DNA from 3 places in the Bradyrhizobium sp. SBR1B genome. Region 2 is predicted to be linked to each of the others. Evidence: predicted binding sites of a transcription regulator. Region 2 holds the regulator's gene; each other region holds the start of a gene.
What was found. Region 2 encodes HrcA, which represses chaperone genes, less so after heat shock. Its sites were predicted from a motif close to GTTAGCACTCNCNNNNNGNGAGTGCTAAC; they were not measured.
Positions count from the first base shown of each region.

Region 1: a site for HrcA is predicted at 3,396-3,424, ahead of GGD61_RS02120 (co-chaperone GroES). Genes of this name have one in related genera too.
Region 3: a site for HrcA is predicted at 3,466-3,494, ahead of groES (co-chaperone GroES). Genes of this name have one in related genera too.

Region 1 covers NZ_JACIHC010000001.1:404,936-412,609, forward strand. Annotated here, with positions in the region: gene GGD61_RS02105 (cupin domain-containing protein) at 1-254, opposite strand, end outside; gene GGD61_RS02110 (tetratricopeptide repeat protein) at 474-2,603, shown strand; gene GGD61_RS02115 (usg protein) at 2,801-3,088, opposite strand; gene GGD61_RS02120 (co-chaperone GroES) at 3,468-3,782, shown strand; gene groL (chaperonin GroEL) at 3,830-5,470, shown strand; gene lepB (signal peptidase I) at 5,667-6,416, opposite strand; gene GGD61_RS02135 (slipin family protein) at 6,577-7,674, opposite strand, start outside.
Region 2 covers NZ_JACIHC010000007.1:112,168-119,841, forward strand. Annotated here, with positions in the region: gene pncA (bifunctional nicotinamidase/pyrazinamidase) at 75-797, shown strand; gene grpE (nucleotide exchange factor GrpE) at 946-1,563, opposite strand; gene hrcA (heat-inducible transcriptional repressor HrcA) at 1,660-2,748, opposite strand; gene rph (ribonuclease PH) at 2,931-3,644, shown strand; gene rdgB (RdgB/HAM1 family non-canonical purine NTP pyrophosphatase) at 3,656-4,291, shown strand; gene hemW (radical SAM family heme chaperone HemW) at 4,308-5,492, shown strand; gene GGD61_RS19810 (penicillin-binding protein activator) at 5,611-6,843, opposite strand; gene rsmI (16S rRNA (cytidine(1402)-2'-O)-methyltransferase) at 7,183-7,674, shown strand, end outside.
Region 3 covers NZ_JACIHC010000002.1:346,522-354,195, forward strand. Annotated here, with positions in the region: gene GGD61_RS06335 (DUF2076 domain-containing protein) at 1-2, shown strand, start outside; gene GGD61_RS06340 (L,D-transpeptidase) at 646-1,455, opposite strand; gene GGD61_RS06345 (protein phosphatase CheZ) at 1,773-2,558, shown strand; gene GGD61_RS06350 (hypothetical protein) at 2,749-3,270, opposite strand; gene groES (co-chaperone GroES) at 3,586-3,882, shown strand; gene groL (chaperonin GroEL) at 4,029-5,660, shown strand; gene GGD61_RS06365 (hypothetical protein) at 5,861-7,072, shown strand; gene GGD61_RS06370 (META domain-containing protein) at 7,222-7,620, opposite strand.

The DNA of each region.
Region 1 (7,674 bases), on a different contig from region 2:
AGGCCGTGGCTTGCGTCGGCGATGCCGAGGTCGCGGTATTTCGCGTAAGCGCGCAGGCCATCGGCCTTGAAGTCTTCCTCGCGGTGATGGCTGATCGCGATGCGCTGCCTGGGCCGCGCGGGCTTCTTCGGCGCGGCGGTGCGGGCCTTCGCCTTCACCGACTTGCGTGCCGAAGATCGCGCCGCCGCTTTGGCGCCGCTCCGCTTCTTCACTGCGGTCTTGTTTGCGGGTCTTGATGCCTTTTGCTTGGCCATTGTCAGCCTCCCTGATCTGAGCCGCGCCCGCCGGACGGGTACAACCCGAGCACAGATTATCCAGTCTTGGATGAGGCGGCAATTGCCGGGCGCGAGGCTGGCGGCTCGATGACACGATCGGTCGTAGCTTGTCCCAAGCTGTCATGGCGAACGGCCGTCGTCTCGTATTCGCTCTCCCGCTGAATTAATCTCGAAGAGAGATTCTGGGGGATTGAAGCCATGGGCAACAGCGTAGGTCAGCGTGCATTTCAAAATGCCCGACTGCAGAAACGGCAAAAAGCCGAAGTGCTGCCGTTGCTCGGGCATGCGCTCCAGCTACACAAGATGGGGCTTCTCCCCGAGGCCCAGGCCGCCTATCGGCAACTCCTGCAGCTCGCGCCCAACCAATTCATGGCGCTGCACATGCTCGGCGCTTTGGAGTCTGATGCCAAGAACTTTCAGCAAGCCGAAATCCTGCTGAGCCGAGCGGTCGCCGTGGATCCGCAATCTGCCGATGCACATATGAGGCTGGGCGTCGCGTTCAACGGGCTGCGGCGTCACGACGAGGCCTGCGCGAGCTATCGAAAGTCCCTCGCCTTGCGGCCCAACCACGCCGCAACCCTCTCCAATCTCGGTAACGCGAGCGTGGCCCTCGATCTTCACGAGGAGGCGCTCCATAGCTACGACAAGGCGATCGCACTCAACGCAAGCCTTGCCGAAGCCCACAACGGCCGGGGTTGGGCGCTGTGCCGTCAGCGCAATTATGACGAGGCCATCGCAAGCTTGAACCGCGCGCTGTCGATCAAGCCCGACTATGCCGCGGCGCTGGCGAACCGTGCCACGGCTTTACGGGAACTTCAGCGATTTGACGAAGCCCTGGCAGACGGCAATCAGGCAATTGCGCTGGCACCCGACGACGCGAATGGGTGGCTCGCGCGGGCCAGTGTCCTGCTCCAGATCCAGCAAATTGCCCACGCATCCCACGACTGCCAGCAGGCGCTCGCGATCGATCCCGATTCCGTTCAAGCTCACCTGGTGCTGGGTCTTTGCCTCGCCGGACTTGGCCGGGTCAATGAGGCCCTCGCCAGTTTCGACAGAGCCCTCGACATCCAGCCCGACCTGCAGAGCGCGATCTCCAACAAGATATTCACGCTCGATTTTGCGGGGGACGCCACCGTTGAACGGCATCAGCAGGCGCGTCAGGTGTGGTGGGAGCGTGTCGGCGCGAAAATCGCTTCAGGCGCGGGGAGCCCGCATGACAACAGCCGCGATCCGGACCGCCGTCTGGTGCTCGGCTATGTCTCGTCGGATTTCAACGCGCATTCGGCTGCGTTGATTTTCAAGCCGGTGCTCCAACACCATGACCGGGCACAGTTCGAGGTCGTGTGCTACGCCTGTTCGTCGAAAGTGGATGCGACGACCGGCGAATTTCAGGGGATCGCTGATTGCTGGCGCGACGCCTCGCAATGGACCGAAGATCGCCTCGCCGCCGAGATCCGCGCCGACGGCGTCGACATCCTGATCGATCTGTCCGGCCACACCAGAGGCAACCGCCTCGGCGTGTTCGCGCGCAAGCCTGCACCGATCCAGGTGCACGGCTGGGGTCACGGCACCGGCACCGGGCTGCCGACGATCGATTATCTGTTCTCGGACCCGGTCGCGATTCCTTTCGAGGTTCGGCATCTGTTTGCGGAGACCGTCGTCGACCTGCCGTGCTTCGTGACGCTGGCCTCGCTGCCGACCGAGATTCCGCGGGCACCAACGCCGGCGATCTCGAACGGCTTCGTCACCTTCGGCGTCTTCAACCGCATCAGCAAGATTTCGGACGAGGCAGCGCAGGTCTGGTCCAGGATTCTCGAGCGGGTGCCGGGGTCGCGACTGCTGATCAAGGATGTTGCGCTGGATGACCAGCTGGTCCGCGAAAATTTGCTGGCGCGGTTCGAGGCTTGCGGATTGCCGGCCGAACGCGTCGATCTGCTCGGCGCCACCTTGCGAAGCGAACATCTGGCATCGTTCAATCGCGTCGATATCTGCCTCGACCCGTTCCCGCAGAATGGCGGCGTCAGCACATGGGAAGCCTTGCAGATGGGCGTGCCGGTGGTGGCGAAGCTCGGCAACAGCCTGCCCAGCCGTGCTGCCGGCTCCATCCTCACCGCACTTGGCTTGCCGGACTGGGTCACGGACAGCCATGAGACGTATATCGAAATCGCAACGAGCCGAGGTTCGCAAATTGGCGAGCTCGACAGGTTGCGCCGCGAGCTGCCCGACAAGATCCGGGCCGCAGCCGCCAGCAACCCCGTCTCATACGGGCGAGCGGTAGACGAGGCCTATCGCGCGATGTGGAGACGCTATTGCAGCGAGGGCGCCTGATCGCCCCTCAGGTGATCACGGGAATAGCGCGTTCGCCCGGCGCAGCTGCAACGGAGATATCGTAGGGTAGGCAAAGCGACTTGTCCGCCGTAGCTCGAAGAGCGAAGGCGGAAGCATGCCCACCTTCCGTGCGCGATCATGGATGGTGGGCACGGCGCTTAAGCGCCTTTGCCCACCCTACGAGACCGATGTTCGCCTCAATGCAGCCGGAACACGCCATCCACGGCGCGCAGCTCCGCCGGCTTGATCAGCTTGGAGTGCGCGACGGTGACCGAATGGAGGGGACCGTCGAGCTTTTCCTGCCAGAAGGCCAGGAAATCCTTCAGCGCCGGGAATTTCGGAAACATGTCGTAGTTCTGCCAGACGTAGGTCTGGAGCAGCGAGGGATGATCCGGCATCCGGTAGAGGATTTGCGCCGTCGTCAGCCCGTAACCTAGAAGCTGTTTCCGGAAGTCCTCGGAAACGCCCCCACTCCGTACGCCCATGCCAACCTCCTTTGCAGGAGCGCATTCAAGGGGCGGCCTGGTCGGTGTGCGCCTGACGAGCCACCCGGTACTGATGCGCTCACATGAGAGAAATGTGACGCAAACTGACAACCCATCTCAAGCCCAAAAGTTTAACAAGCTGTTGAAATTCAATGCGTTAGCAGCAGAGGCGGCACCGTGCTAATACGGGCCCGGCCTCGGTTAACGATGGAAAAGAGATTCTGGCAGTCCGCGCTTCCGGGTGCTGATTTTTCTGCTAGAAGCCCTTGCTCCCACAAAATTCCTGTCCTATTTCAGCTTCGCTCGTGCTAGCACTCGCGGGCATCGACTGCTAACATCCCTTGAAACATCAATCTGAGCAAATGCTTAGGAGGACTGCATGAAATTCCGTCCGCTTCACGACCGCGTCGTGGTCAAGCGCATCGACGCAGAAGAGAAGACCGCTGGCGGCATCATCATTCCCGACACGGCCAAGGAAAAGCCCTCGCAGGGCGAAGTCGTCGCCGTCGGCCCCGGTGGCCGCGACGAAGCCGGCAAGCTGATCCCGATCGACCTGAAGGTCGGCGACCGCGTGCTGTTCGGCAAGTGGTCCGGCACTGAAGTCAAGATCGACAGCCAAGACCTGCTGATCATGAAGGAAAGCGACATCATGGGCGTTCTCGACGTCCCCGCTTCCAAGAAGAAGGCGGCCTAAGAGCCTCTCTTTCCCTCCAGTCAAACATTATCCAAGGAAAATTCCAGATGGCAGCCAAAGAAGTCAAATTCTCGGTTGAAGCGCGCGACAAGATGCTGCGCGGCGTCGACGTTCTCGCCAACGCGGTGAAGGTCACGCTCGGCCCGAAGGGCCGCAACGTCGTGCTCGACAAGTCGTTCGGCGCTCCCCGCATCACCAAGGACGGCGTCACCGTCGCCAAGGAGATCGAGCTCGAGGACAAGTTCGAGAACATGGGCGCGCAGATGGTGCGCGAAGTCGCCTCCAAGTCCGCTGACGCGGCCGGCGACGGCACCACCACCGCCACCGTGCTGGCCCAGGCGATCGTGAAGGAAGGCGCCAAGTCGGTTGCCGCCGGCATGAACCCGATGGACCTGAAGCGCGGTATCGACCTCGCGGTCGAAGCCGTGGTTGCGGACCTCCAGAAGAACTCCAAGAAGGTCACCTCGAACGACGAGATCGCCCAGGTCGGCACCATCTCGGCGAACGGCGACCAGGAGATCGGCAAGTTTCTCTCCGACGCCATGAAGAAGGTCGGCAACGAGGGTGTCATCACCGTCGAGGAAGCCAAGTCGCTCGAGACCGAGCTCGACGTCGTCGAGGGTATGCAGTTCGACCGCGGCTACATCTCGCCCTACTTCGTCACCAACGCCGACAAGATGCGCGTTGAGATGGACGACGCCTACATCCTCATCAACGAGAAGAAGCTCTCCTCGCTGAACGAGCTGCTGCCGCTGCTCGAGGCCGTGGTGCAGACCGGCAAGCCGCTGGTCATCGTCGCCGAGGACGTCGAAGGCGAAGCGCTCGCGACCCTGGTCGTGAACCGCCTGCGCGGCGGCCTGAAGGTCGCGGCCGTCAAGGCTCCGGGCTTCGGCGATCGCCGCAAGGCCATGCTGCAGGACATCGCGATCCTGACCGGCGGCCAGGCGATCTCGGAAGATCTCGGCATCAAGCTCGAGAACGTCACGCTCAACATGCTCGGTCGCGCCAAGAAGGTGATGATCGACAAGGAGAACACCACGATCGTCAACGGCGCCGGCAAGAAGGCCGACATCGAGGCGCGCGTGGCCCAGATCAAGGCGCAGATCGAGGAGACCACCTCGGACTACGACCGTGAGAAGCTCCAAGAGCGTCTCGCCAAGCTCGCGGGCGGCGTCGCGGTGATCCGCGTCGGCGGCGCGACCGAGGTCGAGGTGAAGGAGCGCAAGGATCGCGTTGATGACGCGATGCATGCGACCCGCGCGGCTGTGGAAGAAGGCATCGTCCCGGGCGGCGGCGTCGCCCTGCTCCGTGCCTCCGAGCAGCTCAAGGGCCTGCGCACCAAGAACGACGACCAGAAGACCGGCGTCGAGATCGTGCGCAAGGCGCTGTCGGCTCCCGCCCGCCAGATCGCGATCAACGCCGGTGAAGACGGCTCGGTGATCGTCGGCAAGATCCTGGAGAACAAGGCCTACAATTACGGCTTCGACTCCCAGACCGGCGAATATGCCGACCTCGTCAAGAAGGGCATCATCGACCCGACCAAGGTGGTCCGTACCGCGATCCAGAACGCTGCCTCGGTGGCCGCGCTCCTGATCACCACGGAAGCCATGGTCGCCGAGCTGCCCAAGAAGGGCGGCGCCGGCCCCGCGATGCCCCCGGGCGGCGGCATGGGCGGCATGGACTTCTAAAGTCCAACCACCTCTTAAGAACTACGAAACCCCGGCAGCGATGCCGGGGTTTTTGTTTGGGACGACGTTCTCGCGGAACGGCGGCTCGTAGCCGGATGGAGCGAAGCGCAATCCCGGACATCTCGTGCGACGCAGGCAGCCTTCCCGGATTACGCTTGTGCTCCATCCGGGCTACGAACCTCCGTCATTCCGAGCCTCACTCCACCTTCCCCAACCGCTCCATGCGCGGCTCGCCATCTTCGTCGAGCGACCAGAAGATCCGCGTCAACTTGCCGACGAGATTGTCCATCGGCACGAAACCGAACGCCGACATCATGCGGCTGTCGGTGGAATTGTCGCGGTTGTCGCCGAGCACGAAGAAATGGCCCGGCGGCACCGTGAAGACGTTGGTGTTGTCGAGGAATGCGTTGTCGAGGCAGTCGTTGGTGACATAGGACGCGCCGCTCGGCAGCGTCTCGCGCCAACGCTTGACCCTGACGCCGCCATCCCCACCGCAGGCGTTGTCGGCGAGCCCGTCCTCGAGCGCGACGCGCGTCACTGGCCGGTCGTTGAGGATGAGCTGGCCCTGCCGCATCTGGATGCGGTCGCCGGGCAGCCCGACCACGCGTTTGACGTAGTCGGCCGAGGTATCCTTCGGCGTACGAAACACGACGATGTCGCCGTATTCCGGGTCGGCGGCGAAGACGCGGCCCGAGATCCAGGATGGCGCGAAGGGAAAGGAGTAGCGGCCGTAGCCATAGGCATATTTCGCGGCGAAGACGTAGTCACCGACCATCAACGTCGGCGCCATCGAATTGGAGGGGATGCTGAACGGCTGATAGAGGACGAAGCGAAACAGGATCAGCGGGGACCACAGCACCGGGACCAGCAGGATCAGGATGATGATCACCTTCCACTCCCGCGATCGCGCCGTCGGCGGCCGGATGGTGTCCTGAAGAATCGTCATGCGCCTGCCCTGATCAAACCCATAGTCATCGCGAGATTACGCAACCTTCGCGCGCGTGCAATCCCACTTCCGTGATTTTGGTCGCACAGACGCGACTCCGCGTTCATTGCAAGCGACGACGACGGATATATGAAAGGCCGCCCGTGGGCGGCCCTTCGTTTCATGCACTCTCAGGCGCCTTGAGGCGCACGAGCCGGGTCAGGAGAGCATCGAGGCCCTCGCCGTTGCCGGCGTGGAGATCGATGCGGCCGACCTTCTCGACCAGCCGCTCCAGCGACTCCAGCTCCTTGAGCCGCAGCAGCAGGGGGTTCTCCTCCATCAGGCGGGCGGTGTTCAGAAGCGAACGCGTCGCCGCGGTCTCCTCCTGGCGGCGGATCAGGTTCGCCTTGGCGACCCGCTCCGCCTCCACCACCTTGTTCACCAGCTCCCGGATCTCGCCGGGCAGGATCACATCCTTGACGCCGAGCTCGGTGACCTCCACGCCAGAGTCCGCGACGCGTGCGCGCACATAGTCGCGCAGCTCCGCATCCAGTGCCGCCTTCGCGGACAGCACCTCGTCCAGCGTCCGGCCCGCGACCGCTTCGCGGATCGCGAACTGCACCAGGCGGTACAGCCACGCATCCACGTCGGGCACGGTCGCAACCGTCCGCTCGGGATCGACCACCTTACGGAACGCCGTCAGCGTCACCCGCAGCGCGATGCGGTCCTTGGTCAGCATCTCCTGCGCGGTGATCTCGACCGCCTGGGGCCGCAGGTCGAGGCGCTTCACCTCGATCTTGCGGCCGACGGTCCAGAAGGCGTGCCGGCCGGGCACGAGCCGCTCCACGAGCCGGCCCTCGACGTAGAGCAGGCCCGCCTCGTGGTTCTCGACCACCGTCTCCGACGTGACGGCCGAGCGGTTACGCTCGATCATGGCCAGATGGCGCGCGCCAACCCTGACATCGCTGGACACATCGATGCGCTCGACATCGACGCTCGTTGCGACCTTCCAGTAGACGCGCACCTGCCAGGGCGTCATTAGATGCACGGGCCGGCCGTCGAGGCTGACGATGGCGATCTCGTCCGCCTTGGTCTCGACCGCCTCGAACAGCTCGGCGGCCAGATCAGGCCGTGCGGCCTTCAGCACCGCGTAGCGATCCGCAGAGAATTCGCTGCGGACCACATCGAGCACCTCGGCCTTGAGCTCGTGCAGGGGATCGAACAGACGGTGCCTGCCGGGCGCGAGCACGCGCACGAGCTGCCCGTTGCGCGTCAGCAA
Region 2 (7,674 bases):
TTTTCGGGCTTCTGTTCGTATACGAACGGAACTAGGCTTCGTCTCCGTTGGATCATCCTGGAGGGAGGCGAACGATGCTGGATCGGCGACAAGTCTTGGCAATGCTTGGAACGACGGCGCTGGTGACTCTCGCGCCCAACGCGCTCTTTGCAGCGGCATCGATCAAGCCGGACGATGCCTCCGCGCTGCTCGTGATCGACGTGCAGAACTGCTTCCTGCCGGGCGGCAGCCTCGCCGTGAAGGAAGGCGAGCAGGTGGTGCCCGTCATCAACAAGATCTCGAAGGCGTTTGCCAACGTGGTGATGACGCAGGACTGGCACACGCCGGGCCACATCTCGTTTGCGTCGGTGCATTCCGGCAAGAAGCCGTTCGAGACCGTCGACCTTCCCTACGGCAAGCAGGTGCTGTGGCCCGACCATTGCGTGCAGGGCACCGACGGCGCTTCGCTGTCGAAGGACCTTGCGATCCCGCACGCCGAGCTGATCATCCGCAAGGGCTTTCACAAGGACGTCGACAGCTATTCGGCCTTCCTCGAAGCCGACGGCAAGACCTCGACCGGACTTGCCGGCTATCTCAAGGGGCGCAAGATCAAGCGCGTCTTCGTCGCAGGGCTCGCGACGGATTTCTGCGTCGCCTGGACCGCGCTCGACGCGCGCAAGGCTGGCTTCGAGGTCTATGTGGTGGAAGACGCCTGCCGCGGCATCGACAATCAGGGCTCGCTGGCAAAAGCCTGGGCCGATATGGCCAAGGCCGGCGTGAAGCGGATTCAGTCTGCGGACATCGCGGTGAGCGCGTAGGACACGCGCGACACTGTCAGACCCTCATCCTGAGGAGCGCGCTTCTTCGCGCGCGTCTCGAAGGATGAAGGCCCCGCCGTTACATCTTGGCCTTCATGGTTCGAGACGCCGCGCAAACGCGCGGCTCCTCACCATGAGGGTCTGAAACTCAATTCGCCGCGCCGCTCGACTCGTTGTTGTTCGCCGCGGCCGCCGCCTTCGCGCCGCCCTTGGCGACACCGACCAAGGCCGGGCGCAGCACGCGCTCGCCGATGGTGTAGCCGGCCTGCATGATCTGCACCACGGTGCCTGACGGCACCGACGCATCGGGCACTTCGTACATCGCCTGGTGGAAGTTCGGGTCGAACTTCTGGCCCTGCGGATCGAGCTTCTTGACGCCGTGCTTTTCCAGCGCGTTGAGCAGCGAACGCTCGGTGAGCTCGACGCCCTCGATCAGCGCGATCAGGCCGGGATCGGCCGCGGCACGGGCCTCGGCCGGGACGGCATCGAGCGCGCGCTGGAGATTGTCCGCGATGTCGAGCACGTCGCGGGCAAAGCCGGTGATGCCGTAGAGCCGGGCGTCAGCGACCTCCTTGGTGGTGCGCTTGCGCAGATTCTCCATCTCGGCCAGCGTCCGCAACATGCGGTCGCGCGCCTCGGCGGCTTCCTTCTGCAACAGCTCGACCGAGCCGGGCTCGGGATCGTCGGGCATGATGTAGGGTTTTGACACCACGGGCTCGCCGGTCGCTGCAGTCGTGTCTTCGGGTTGCCGGTCTTGCTCGGTCATCGGCTCTAATCTCGAACTCGTTTCCAGGGATTGTTGGCCCGGATATCGTGCCTAAAGCGCCGAAAATCAAGCGCCCGTGATCGGCGGAAACGCCGGTCAGCCTCCCAAAAGGCGGCTGACGATGCGGGCGGCGTAGTCCACGGTCGGGATCACACGGGCATAATTCAGCCGTGTCGGCCCGATCACGCCCAGAACGCCGACGATATGGCCGGCGGCATCCCGATACGGTGAGATGATGGTGGAGGATCCCGACAGCGAAAACAGCTTGTTCTCGCTGCCGATGAAGATGCGCACGCCCTCGGCGGTCTCGGCGCGTCCCAGCAGGTCGATCACGCCGCGCTTGGTCTCGAGATCGTCGAACAGCAGGCGCACCCGTTCCAGATCCTCCAGCGCGTGCAGGTCTTCGAGCAGATTGGCGTGGCCGCGGACGATGAGCTGGCGATCCTCGTTCTCGCCGCCGGACCAGCTGGCGATGCCGGCGGAAATCACCTTCTGTGCAAGCTGATCGAGCTCGGCGCGGGCCTGTCCAAGTGCCGTCTCGAGCTCGAGCCGCGCCTCGGCCAGAGTGCGGCCACGGATGCGCGCATTGAGGAAATTGCCGGCTTCGGTGATTGCCGAGGAGGGAACTCCGGGGGGTAGCGACAGCACGCGGTTTTCGACCTGGCCGTCCTCACCGACCAGGATCACCAGCGCCCTCTCGGGTTCCAGCCGGACGAATTCGATGTGCTTCAGCCGCGCATTGGATTTCGGCGTCAGCACCACCGCGGCGGCCCGCGTGAGGCCGGACAGACGCGTCAGCGCCTGGTCCAGCGCTGCCTCGACCGATTGGGCCTGGCCGACGGAGGTGAGCTGGCTCTGGATCGACTGCCGCTCGGCCTCGTTGAGGTCGCCGACCTGCATCAGGGCATCGACAAAGAAACGCAGGCCGAGTTCCGTCGGCAGCCGGCCGGCGGAGGTGTGCGGGGCGTAGATCAGACCGAGCTGTTCCAGATCGGCCATGACGTTGCGGACCGAGGCCGGCGACAGCGGCATGGCGATAAGGCGCGAGATATTGCGCGAGCCCACGGGCTCACCGGTCGCGAGATAACTTTCGACAATTTGACGAAAGATGTCGCGAGAACGCTCGTTGAGCTGGGCGAGGCCTGCGCGCGGCGCGATCAGATGGATCGGATCGTGATGGGCCACAGACGGTAACTCCTCTCAGATGCTCATAATTTGTCCATCCAGGAGGGTTCTGACAAGCGTCGCGTTTGCAGGGTGGAAAACCGAGGGTGAAAAAGCCTTGTCCTTTCCCCTTGCCGCATACCCTCACCCCACCTACAAGCACCGCGAACAGCCCTATACCGACGAGTTTTGGAGGATTTCCCATGCGGCCAAGCCGCCGTGCGCCCGACGAATTGCGCCCCGTGACGCTGGAGCGCGGCGTGGTCAAATATGCGGAAGGCTCCTGCCTGGTGAAGTTCGGCGACACCCATGTGCTGGTCACCGCCACGCTGGAAGATCGCCTGCCGCCGTGGCTGAAGGGCCAGGGCCGCGGCTGGGTCACCGCCGAATACGGCATGCTGCCGCGCGCGACCTCCGAGCGCACCCGCCGCGAGGCTTCCGCCGGCAAGCAGAGCGGCCGCACCGTCGAGATCCAGCGCCTGATCGGCCGCTCGCTTCGCACCATCGTCGATCTCGAAGCGCTCGGCGAGCGCCAGATCACGGTCGATTGCGACGTGCTCCAGGCCGACGGCGGCACGCGCACGGCCTCGATCACCGGTGCCTGGGTCGCGCTCGCCGATTGCATCAACTGGATGAAGGCGCGCAACATGATCAAGGCCAACGTGATGCGCGACAACGTCGCCGCGATCTCCTGCGGCATCTACAACGGCACGCCGGTGCTCGATCTCGACTACGCCGAGGATTCGGAAGCCCAGACCGACGCCAATTTCGTCATGACCGGCGATGGCCGCATCATCGAGGTGCAGGGCACCGCGGAACGCGAGCCTTTTACGCAGGACGAGTTCCTGAAGCTGATCGCCTTGGCGCAAAAAGGCATCGCGCGTCTCGTGGACTTGCAGAAACTGGCTGTGGCGTAGTCAATAGGCCCATGCACCGCCGAATCACCGGAAAGCTCGTCATCGCCACCCATAATCCCGGCAAGCTGGCCGAGATGAAGGAGCTGCTCGCGCCGTACGGCATCGAGGCGGTGTCGGCCGGTGAGCTCGGCCTCGCCGAACCGGACGAGACCGGCAACGATTTCCGCAGCAATGCCGCGATCAAGGCGATCGCGGCGGCGCAGGCGACCAGGCTTCCCGCCTTTGCCGACGATTCCGGCATCGTGGTCGACGCACTGGATGGTGCGCCCGGCATCTACAGCGCGCGCTGGGCCGGCCCAGGCAAAGACTTCAACGCGGCGATGGCACAGATCGAACGCCTGCTGCAGGAGCGTGGCGCGACGAGCCCGGAGAAGCGCAAGGCGCATTTCGTCTCCGCGCTCTGCGTCGCCTGGCCCGACGATCATCTCGATGAGGTCGAGGCGCGCGTCGACGGCACGCTGGTCTGGCCGCCGCGCGGCACCGCCGGTTTTGGTTACGATCCGATGTTCCTGCCTGACGGATATGATCGCACCTTCGGCGAGATGGAGAGCATCGAGAAGCACGGCCTGCCGCCGCTTGGCCTCGGCCTGTCGCATCGCGCCCGCGCCTTCGTGAAACTGGCGGAGATCTGCCTTGAGCCGCGATAGAGCGTTTTCGAGCGAAGTGGATACCGGTTCGCGCCAGGAAAACGCGTCAAAACAAGAATCCGCAGCCTTCGGCGTCTACGTGCACTGGCCGTTCTGCCTGTCGAAGTGTCCCTATTGCGACTTCAACAGCCATGTCCGTCACGCCGCGATCGACGAGGCGCGCTTCGCATCCGCCTTCGCGCAGGAGATCGCGGCCACCGCCGAGCGCTCGCCCGGCCGTGAAGTCACCTCGATCTTTCTCGGCGGCGGCACGCCCTCGCTGATGCAGCCCGCAACCGTCGGCGCGGTGCTCGACGCGATCGGCAAGCACTGGACCGTCGCCGGCGATGTCGAGGTGACGCTGGAGGCGAATCCGACCAGCGTCGAAGCCACGCGCTTTGCCGGCTATCGCACCGCCGGCGTAAACCGCGTTTCGCTCGGCGTACAAGCGCTCGATGATGCCTCGCTGAAAGCTCTGGGCCGCCTGCACAGCGCGCGCGAGGCGCTCGATGCGGTCGCGATCGCGCGCCGCTCGTTCGATCGCTATTCGTTCGATCTGATCTACGCCCGTCCCGACCAGACGCCGGCGATGTGGGCCGATGAACTGCGTCTCGCTATCGACGAAGCGGCCGAGCATCTGTCGCTCTATCAATTGACGATCGAGGAGGGCACGCCGTTCTTCGGCCTGCACCAGGCCGGCAAATTGAAGACGCCGGACGAAGCGGTCTCGCGCGCGCTCTACGACGTCACGCAGGAGACCTGCGACAAGCTCGGCCTGCCCGCCTACGAGATCTCCAATCACGCGCGGCGCGGCGCCGAGTGCCGGCACAATCTGGTCTACTGGCGCGGTGAGGAATATGCCGGCATCGGCCCCGGCGCGCATGGCCGGCTCGACATCGACGGCGTCAGGCATGCGACCGCCACCGAGAAGCGTCCCGAGGCCTGGCTGATGCGGGTCGAGACCAACGGCCATGGTGTCGTCACCGACGATCTCCTCAACAGCGAAGAGCGCGCCGACGAATTCCTGCTGATGGGATTGCGTCTCGCCGAAGGCATCGACCCCGAGCGCTACAAAGCCCTCTCCGGTCGCCCGCTCGATCCGAAGCGCATCGCGCTCCTGCGCGAGGAAGGCGCGATCACGGTGGATGCGACGGGCCGGCTGCGCGTGACCAGCAGCGGTTTTCCGGTGCTGGATGCGGTGGTCGCGGATCTCGCGGCGTAGCGAGATGCCGTAGGGCGGGCAAAGGCGCACTTGCGCCGTGCCCACCTTCTCTCAGCAATTCGCATGAAGTTCGTGGGCACGCTTCGCTTTGCGCACCCTACGGCACCGTCGTCCTGAGCTACGCCCCAAAACTCTTCGGCGAGCCCGCGACCGCAACGCCGCCGCCGTTCGTCACTTTCATCACCGCAAGCCCGCGCTCATTGGTGCCATCCGCGCGGAAACGAAACAGGCCGTCGATGCCGGCGAAGCCGGACGGATTGGTCAGCACGTCGGGCGAGAAGCGCGTGGTGCCTTGCGTCCGCGCCAGCGCGGCGACCAGAGCGACCGCGTCATAGGCCAGCGTTGCGGTGCGAATCGGCTCCGCGCCGTATTTGGTGCGGTAGCGACCGGAGAAGGCGCGGAAGCCGGCCGGGTCGGGCGCGGCATAGAGGCCGCCTTGCAGGTTCGCATTCGCATAGACCCGCGGATTGTCCCACAGGCCGGTGCCGAGCAGCTGGATGTTGCGTAAGTTCGCGCCCGCCGCGGTCATCGCATCTGCGACCGTCACCACGGCATCGCCGTCATCGGCAATGAACAACGCATCCGCGCTGCCGAGCTGCTGCGCCACGGTGCGCGCCGGTGTGGCGCGATCGGCGCCGTATTTCTCGAAGGCGACGATGCGCCCGCCCCGGCGCGGCACGGCCGCCTTCACCGCGGCCTCGACGACATTGCCATAGGCATTGTCGGGCACCAGCACGGCGACGGAACGCTTTCCGATGCTGGCGGAATATTCGACGATGCGATTGACGTCGGACTCTGGCAGGAAGGAGAGCAGATAGACGCCGCGGCCGGCGATGCTGGAATCGGTCGAGAACGCGATCACCGAGATGCCGCGCGTGCGCGCGACCTGCGCCACCGCCGGCACCGATTGCGCGAACAGCGGTCCCAGAATGATCTCGGCGCCTTCGTCGACGGCCTGCTGCGCGGACGCCTGCGCGCCCTGCGGGCTGCCATTGTCGTCCTTGATCAGCAGCTGGATGTTCGGGTTCTGGAACTCGGCCAGCGCCATCTCGGCGGCGTTGCGCATGGATTGTGCGGCCAAGCCGGCATTGCCGGCGGCCGAGAGCGGCAGGATCACGGCGACCTTCACGCCGCCGGTGCCGGCGGTCGTCGCCTGTTGCGGGGGACCTGCGGGTTGAGCCGGCGGCGTCGAGCTCGAGAACGGGTTGGAGAACTGGCTCAGGCTCTGCTGCACGCCGGCGCAGGCCGACAGCAGGGGCGTGCCGAGCAACAGGCCGAGCGCGCTCCGGCGGGTCGCCCCTGACATCAGGGACCCCGGAACGGGAGATTTTGGATGAAGCGGGCCCACCATTTCAGCTTCTCTTCTGACCCGCCGGCGCCGGCCAGTCACGACATTCTTTCCACGACACAAGCCGCGGATTCAGGCATATTGTCGGCAAATAGTTAACCGAAACAAAAGGATAATAGCCGCTTAACGCGGCCGCCTTGCTGTCCCGGCAGCTGTTTGCCCTCGCTCATTCAGCATCAAGGCGGCGTTTCGGTCGCGAATATGGCGTGAGAGCCCTCACTCCCCCTCGACGTGATCCTGGATCGATCACATTCCCGTCCGTTCCTCGCCCCTCACCTCGGCACGATCTTTTTCGGCGAGCCGGTTCCCAGCCCTGCGGATCGTGCCTAAGTTGCTTTCATTATGCGCGCAAAGCCGGCCCCGATAAATACGCCTGAAGCTCAAGACGCCGCCTCGCGCGGTTTCTCCATCGATGCCCATCGGCTTGCGGCGCCGAAGGCGGCACCGGGCCTCCATCTGGTCGCAACCCCGATCGGCAATCTCGGCGACATCACGCTGCGGGCGCTCCAGACCCTCGCTGGCGTCGATGTCATCGCCTGCGAGGATACCCGCATCACCCGGCGCCTGACCGAGCGCTACGCCATCGCCGCGCAGCTCAAGCAATATCACGAGCACAATGCGGAAGCCGCGCGTCCAAAAATCCTGGAGGCGCTGGGGCAGGGCGGCTCGATTGCACTGGTCTCCGACGCCGGCACGCCGTTGATCTCCGATCCCGGCTTCAAGCTGGTGCGCGAGGTCTGCGCCGCCGGCCATGCGGTGTATGCCCTGCCCGGCCCGTCCTCGGTGCTGGCGGCGCTGTCGGTCGCGGCACTGCCGACCGACCGCTTCTTTTTC
Region 3 (7,674 bases), on a different contig from region 2:
GAGCAATTCGCCCGAAAGATGCCAACGGCCGCCTCTCGGCGGCCGTTTTCTTTAGAGCGTGCCCCGAGCGCCTTTTGTGCGACGGCAAGCAGCCGGGACGTTCGATATAGTATGACTAATGTGCAGCGTCATTGGACTGGCTGAACGTTACCCGAGGCGCCTGAATTCACCATGACAAATCAAATCGGCATCTGACACGCGCAGCCGTAGACTCCCGGATTTCCAAATGCGGACATGGGTGTTCAACTGGAAGAACACGTTGCTCATGCCACACACCGATGTGGTTGCCTCTCTTGGTTATAGTCGGGGTTTTAAAAATGAGTCCACTTCAGCAGCGCATCGCCACCCTGACCAACGTGACAACTCATCTCATCACCGAGTTGTCGGAGTTGGAGGGACTGCACGAGCTCGTCAAGAAGGCCGAGCTGTCGGCGCGGCGATTGAAGCGCTCCGCTCGCGCATCGCTTTCCCATTCATCAACGCGTCGTCGCTGCTCTGTTGCCCCTCGTCTCGCTTCGACGGGGCATCGTCGGCCAGCCTAGACCTTAGCCGGAGGACGTACGCCGGCGGCACGCAACGCCTTCGATGCCGCGCGTCGCGAGCCGGCGCGACACGCGGAGTTGACGGCTCGCAGCGAGCGCCGGGCTACATCACCACGACCTTGGTGCCGACATTGACGCGGCCGTAGAGGTCGATGACATCTTCGTTGCGCATGCGGATGCAGCCGGAGGAGACGTTGGTGCCGATGGTCCAGGGCTCGTTGGAGCCGTGGATGCGGTACAGCGTCGAGCCCAGATACATCGCGCGGGCGCCGAGCGGGTTCTCCGGGCCGCCTTCCATGTGCCGGGGCAGATCGGGGCGGCGGGCGAGCATTTCGGCCGGCGGCGTCCAGTCCGGCCATTCGCGCTTGGCCGTGATCGCCTTCACGCCGGACCAGGTGAAGCCGGGACGCCCGACGCCAATACCGTAGCGCATCGCCCTGCCATTGCCCTCAACGAGATAGAGGAACTTGTTCGGGGTATCGACCACGATGGTGCCGGGACTTTCCTTGCCGCTATAGTCAACAGATTGCTTCTCGAACCTCGGATCGAACGGACGCTGCCGCGGGTCGACCGTCTCCTGCTGAACCGCGCCTTGCTGATATCCACCCTGCTGCGGCTCGCCCATCGGCGGCAGGCGGCGCTGGTCGTAATAGCCGGGCTGCTGTTGATAGACCGGCCGCTCGGGCGCGTAGGCCGGACCGCGGCCGGGACCGTCGCCGAACAGGAACTCGATGAAGCCGCCGCCCATGTTCGCATTGGAGGCGACGCGCACCGGCGCCGGCGGCACCTGCGGCTGGTAGAGCACCGCGGGCGGATCGTTCGGCACCGAATTGTCGAAGGCGCTGGCACTGTTTGCGCCGGCAATGAAGGTGCAAGCGCTGCCGAGCAGCGCGACAGACATTTTCTTGAACATCGACGTACTCTGTACTGTTTCGTCTAGATCACATGCGCCGTGGAGAGCTGATGGCTGGTCCGCGCCCCTCGACGTGGTCAATAAAAGGCAAAAGCCGTTTTGTTTGGTAAACAGAAACGGCATTTGGATTCACCACGTCGTCAGCAGCGGCGCAATTTGGCGATCAGCGTTTATTTTCGATGAACGCCGCGCGCGCATGGTTAATCGCTTCTTTGCGCGCCGTCGCGCGCAGCCGCACAACAGTTCCTGCCGTGAACTTCGTGTTAAATCGCTTCTGCCTACAAAGACGCGTGAGTGAGGTGGGGGGGAGTATCCTGATGGCTGTTCACCGCAAACGTTTTCGCGTCGAGGATATCGCTGGTGGCGAGATGCCGATTTTGGACGTAACCGAAGAGGCAATCCCGATGCATAGCGAGATCATGGCCGAGCTACGTGCGATCCGTGCACAGATGGCGAAAGGCGCTGCGCCCTTGCCCTTGTCCGGCAGCGCAGCCATGGCGGCGATCGACGCCTCCACCGCCCACGAGCTCTCCGAGGCTCGTACCATGCTCGAAACCTATCGGGCCCAGATCGAGCAGTGCGAAAAGCTGAAGGTCGAGCTCGACCTCATCCATGACGCCATCGACCGCACCAAGCGCGAAATCGCGACGCTGCACGGCAAGAGCTTTGACGGCGGCGAAATGGCCAAGGTCAATGGCGAGCTCGGCGCGGTGGTCGGCGGCACCGAGCAGGCGACCCAGCAGATCCTCGAAGCCGCGGAATCGATCGACCAGGCCGCCAGCGCAATGTCCAAGGTGGACTCGATCGACCAGCAGAAGCGGCTCGCCGACGACATCCAGGAACGCGTCATCTCGATCTTCGAGGCCTGCAACTTCCAGGACCTGACCGGCCAGCGCATCAGCAAGGTCATGACCACGATGAAGTTCATCGAGCAGCACATCAATGCGATGATGGAGATCTGGGGCGGCGTCGACGCGATCAAGTCGCACGTCGTGCCGCCGGTCGACAATCGCAGCGAGGACGACAAGCTTCTCAACGGCCCCAAGCTCGCCGGCGACGTCGGCCACGCCTCGCAGGACGACATCGACGCGCTGTTCGACTGAGCGGACGCCAGATAGAGAAAAACAAAACGCCGGCCTTTGGCCGGCGTTTTTGCTTTTTGGGACCATCCTCTCCGCTGTCATCGTCCGGCTTGACCGGACGATCCAGTATTCCAGAGGCAGCAGTGATTGAACCGAGAAGCCGCGGCGTACTGGATGCCCCGCTGTCGCGGAGCATGACGTAGGCGAGAAGCTACGCCCGCGGCGCGCAGCGGACGTAGACCATGTTGCCGTAGCGGGTGGCGGCGTCCTTGTCGATGAAGCGGGTGATCAGAACGCGGCCGTCGAAGGAGATGATTTCGCGGTCCTGCTCGCCGGGGGTCGGACCGGCCGGTCCGATGTAGTTCTTGCCGCTCGGCGAGCCCTTCAGCCGCAGCTCCTGCGGCGTCGCCTGGTCGGCCAGATGCATGATCACGCCGCCGGAGGAGCCGGCGGTGATCACGTAGGGATTTTTGCACTGGGCCCGGGCGGCAGCCTCGGTGCGGGCGCGGTCGGCCGGGTTCTGGAACGAGGCGAGGCCCCAGCGTCCGACGATCTCGTCGGCGCGAATGGTCGCAGGCATTTCGGGCGCGACGCCCGGCTCGGCTTCGGGCGGCGGCGAGGACGACGAGAAGGACGGCAGGCTCATGCCGCCGCCGCAGGCGCCCAGCAGCAGCGCCAGACAAGAGGCGGCGGCCAGATTGGCAACCGTGCGCGCGTGAGCTGAACTGATCATGGCATTCCCCCGAACAAGACCATGGCCGCACCCCTCCTGCAGCCAAGCGCAAAACCGCTGCCGGAGCAATGACGTCCTTTAATACGTCGGCGCCCCGAACAAGTTTCCAGTGCCACCATCCTATATCCGCCTCACCAATCGCTTAACCACCTTTGCTTGACAGGATCGCGGCCAAGCCATATTTCCGGGCCCACTATTAGCACTCGGAAAGCCCGATTGCTAAGCACGCCGTTCGATCCTCGGGATAGGGGGCGGACGGAAGCGCCGCCCCACCCACTTCACTACTTCCGAAGCGAGCCTCCAAAGGGAAACGTCATGGCTAAATCCAAATTTCGTCCGCTGCATGACCGTGTCGTGGTCAAACGTATCGACGCCGAGGAAAAGACCAAGGGCGGCATCATCATTCCGGACAGCGCCAAGGAAAAGCCGTCCCAGGGCGAGGTCGTCGCCGTCGGCCCCGGCGGCCGTGACGAGACCGGCAAGCTGACCCCGATCGACCTCAAGGTCGGCGACCGCGTGCTGTTCGGCAAATGGTCGGGCACCGAGGTCAAGATCGACAACGAAGAGCTCCTGATCATGAAGGAGTCGGACATCATGGGCGTACTGGCCTAAGGCCATCCGCCTGAACAGCCGCTGAATGTCATGCCCGGATCCAGGCGATCCGGGCATCCATCATTCCGCCGGGTTCGGTCCACGAATCCGGGATTGATGCGACGGGCGAGCGGCAGACACATCACCACACACGAGGGATTGCTAAAATGGCTGCCAAAGACGTCAAGTTTTCCGGAGACGCGCGCGATCGCATGCTGCGCGGCGTCGACGTTCTTGCCAACGCCGTCAAGGTGACGCTCGGCCCGAAGGGCCGCAACGTCGTCATCGAGAAGAGCTTCGGCGCACCCCGCATCACCAAGGACGGCGTCACCGTCGCCAAGGAGATCGAGCTCGAGGACAAGTTCGAGAACATGGGCGCCCAGATGGTGCGTGAGGTCGCCTCCAAGACCAACGACCTCGCCGGTGACGGCACCACCACTGCCACCGTGCTGGCCCAGGCCATCGTGCGCGAAGGCGCCAAGGCCGTTGCCGCCGGCATGAACCCGATGGACCTCAAGCGCGGCATCGACAGCGCGGTTGCTGCGGTCATCAAGGACATCGAGAAGCGCGCCAAGCCGGTCGCCGCCTCCTCCGAGGTCGCCCAGGTCGGCACCATCTCGGCCAACGGCGATGCCGCCATCGGCAAGATGATCGCCCAGGCGATGCAGAAGGTCGGCAACGAAGGCGTCATCACCGTCGAAGAGAACAAGTCGCTCGACACCGAAGTCGACATCGTCGAGGGCATGAAGTTCGACCGCGGCTATCTCAGCCCCTACTTCGTCACCAACCCCGAGAAGATGACCGCCGAGCTCGAGGATGCCTACATCCTCCTGCACGAGAAGAAGCTCTCGGGCCTGCAGGCCATGCTTCCGGTGCTGGAAGCCGTGGTGCAGTCGGGCAAGCCGCTCGTCATCATCGCCGAGGACGTCGAGGGCGAGGCGCTGGCCACCCTGGTCGTCAACCGCCTCCGTGGCGGCCTCAAGGTCGCCGCCGTCAAGGCGCCGGGCTTCGGCGATCGCCGCAAGGCCATGCTCGAGGACCTCGCCATCCTCACCGGCGGCCAGCTCATTTCCGAAGACCTCGGCATGAAGCTTGAAAACGTCACGGTGAAGATGCTGGGCCGCGCCGGCAAGGTCGTGATCGACAAGGAGAACACCACGATCGTCAAGGGCGCCGGCAAGAAGCCGGACATCGAGGCCCGTGTCGGCCAGATCAAGGCGCAGATCGAGGAGACCACCTCGGACTACGACCGTGAGAAGCTCCAGGAGCGCCTCGCCAAGCTGGCCGGCGGCGTCGCGGTGATCCGCGTCGGCGGCGCCACCGAGATCGAGGTCAAGGAGAAGAAGGACCGCGTCGAGGACGCCCTCAACGCCACCCGCGCCGCGGTGCAGGAAGGCATCGTCCCCGGCGGCGGCGTCGCGCTGCTCCGCGCCAAGAAGGCGGTGGGTCGTCTCACCAACGCCAATGCCGACGTCCAGGCCGGCATCAACATCGTGCTGAAGGCGCTGGAGGCCCCGATCCGCCAGATCTCCGAGAACGCGGGCGTGGAAGGCTCGATCGTCGTCGGCAAGATCCTGGAGAACAAGTCCGAGACCTTCGGCTTCGACGCCCAGAACGAGGACTATGTCGACATGGTCGAGAAGGGCATCATCGATCCCGCCAAGGTGGTGCGCACCGCGCTCCAGGACGCCTCCTCCGTGGCCGGCCTGCTGGTCACCACCGAGGCCATGGTCGCCGAAACGCCGAAGAAGGAAGCCCCGCCCGCGATGCCCGCCGGCGGCGGCATGGGAGGCTTCTAAGCCTCCGTTCCGTTACAGTGTTGCGAAGGCCGCCTCCGGGCGGCCTTCTTTTTTGCCGACCCTGCCCCTCCGCTTTCCGATTCAACCGTCGGCCAAAACCCACTACGGTGACGCGCCGATTCGAATTGTTTGGGCATGATCCTCTCGGAAAACCGCTTCACACCTTTCCGGATCATGCCCGTTGCGCGAGGATTTCATCGATGCGTGCGCTTCTGGTTTGTTCGACAGCCGTTTTGGCGGCTCTGCTTGCAGCTTCTCCGCATCCCGCCTCCGCCCAGATGAAGCTGTCGCCGAAGGCCACGATGCCCGGCGGTCCGGAGACGCGCTATTTCACCTCGATCGACGGGCTGATGGACGGCAATGCGGACGTGATCCTGAAGGAGACGCGCCAGGGCAAGACGGTGACGGCGGCCGTGCTCGACGTCTGCTATCCCGTCGCAAAGAATTCCGACCGCAAGGACCGCTTCGTCGTCAATCTGCAGGTCGCGGGCCAGACCCTGACCGGCACCACGCAGAGCATCAGCGAGAAGTCGCCCGTCAGCGTCAAGCTGCTGCGCAAGCAAGCCGGGGACACCTTCGAATTCCGCGGCCAGATCAGCATTGGCCAGGTGGTGACCGAGGTGACCTCGCCCGACAATTCCGATCTCAGCGAAAAGGAATTTCAGGACAACCAGACCTCCGACGACGGCATCACGCCGCAGCCGAAGGATTTCACCGACGTCTCGCCGGAAGCGATCGCGGTCAAGGTCAAGCTCGACGCTGCAACCGACTTCCTGAAGAGCCTGAAGGGCCAGGCGGTCGAGGTGACGCTGGCGAGCCTCACGGTTGGCTGCGATGCCCTGCGCGCAGGCGAGCAGACCATCAACATGTCGGTCGATCCCGAGCGCGCCGGCGCGCTGCTGGCGAAATTCAAGGCGACGCCGGGCGTCACCGCCGCGGGGTGGACTGCGGGCATGACCGAGATGGACCGCACCATCCGCTTCGCCGCGGCCGACTGGCGCGACGGCGACAAGATCAGCAAGGACAAGCTCGCGGCGGCCGTTTCGAACGTTTTGAGCCGGACGCTCGCGGCAAAGCCGATCTCGCAGAGCTTCAACCCCGCCACGGGCAAGCTCAAGCTGGTCTTCAAGCGGCCGAACCCTGACTTCCCCGCGCTCGATCTCACCGACACGATCGAGGTCGCAGGGCTCGTCTCGCCCGACAAGCCGGGCACGACCGACAAGCTCATGCTCTGGATCGGCAGCCCCGCGACGACGACCGCCGACGAGAGCAGCGGCGCTAAGCTCAATCTCTCCGACGACACCTCGGTCGACGAGGAAGGCGAGCAGCCCGACGACAACGGTTCAATCGAGGCGCTCACCAAGGAGCTTAAGGGCCAGCGCTGGGATGCCGACAAATCGGTGTGGAAGTAGGCTTTCGTGCCCCGGACGCTGCGCAGCACGTCAGTGATGCGCTGCAGAGCCGGGGCCCAGAGGCCCCGCGCAGTCGCCGATCGAGTTTGGGTCCCGGCTCTGCGCAGCAGCGTTGCACGCTGCAGCGCGTCCGGGACACAAGAGCGGAGCTAATTCCCCGTCGTGCGAAAACGCAGCGGCTTGGGGCCGATCAACGTCAGCACGTCGCCCTGACGCTTCCAGGTCTCGACGCTGCTGAGTGCCGCGACCAGATCGTCGTCGGCCTGCGCCCTTGCCGGCGGGCAGGAGCGATCCTGGATCTGACCGGGGACGAAGATCACGGTGTTGCCGGCGACCGAGAACTGGCCCTTGCCGCCCTTGCACCAGAGCTCCAGCACGACCTCGCCATGGTCGCCGATCTCGATGTTCGGGATCCGCTTCGAGCCTGCTTGCGGCAGCGCTTCCAGCGTCATCTCGGTGCCGAACGGGAAGCCGTCCTCGGCACGCGCGACAATGGTCATCGCGAGCATTGCAACCGCAGCACACACCAATCGCTTGAGCGAAACCATGAGACCTCTCGTCCGACCTGATTTGCCGCACCTTCTATAAGACGGCGGCGCCAT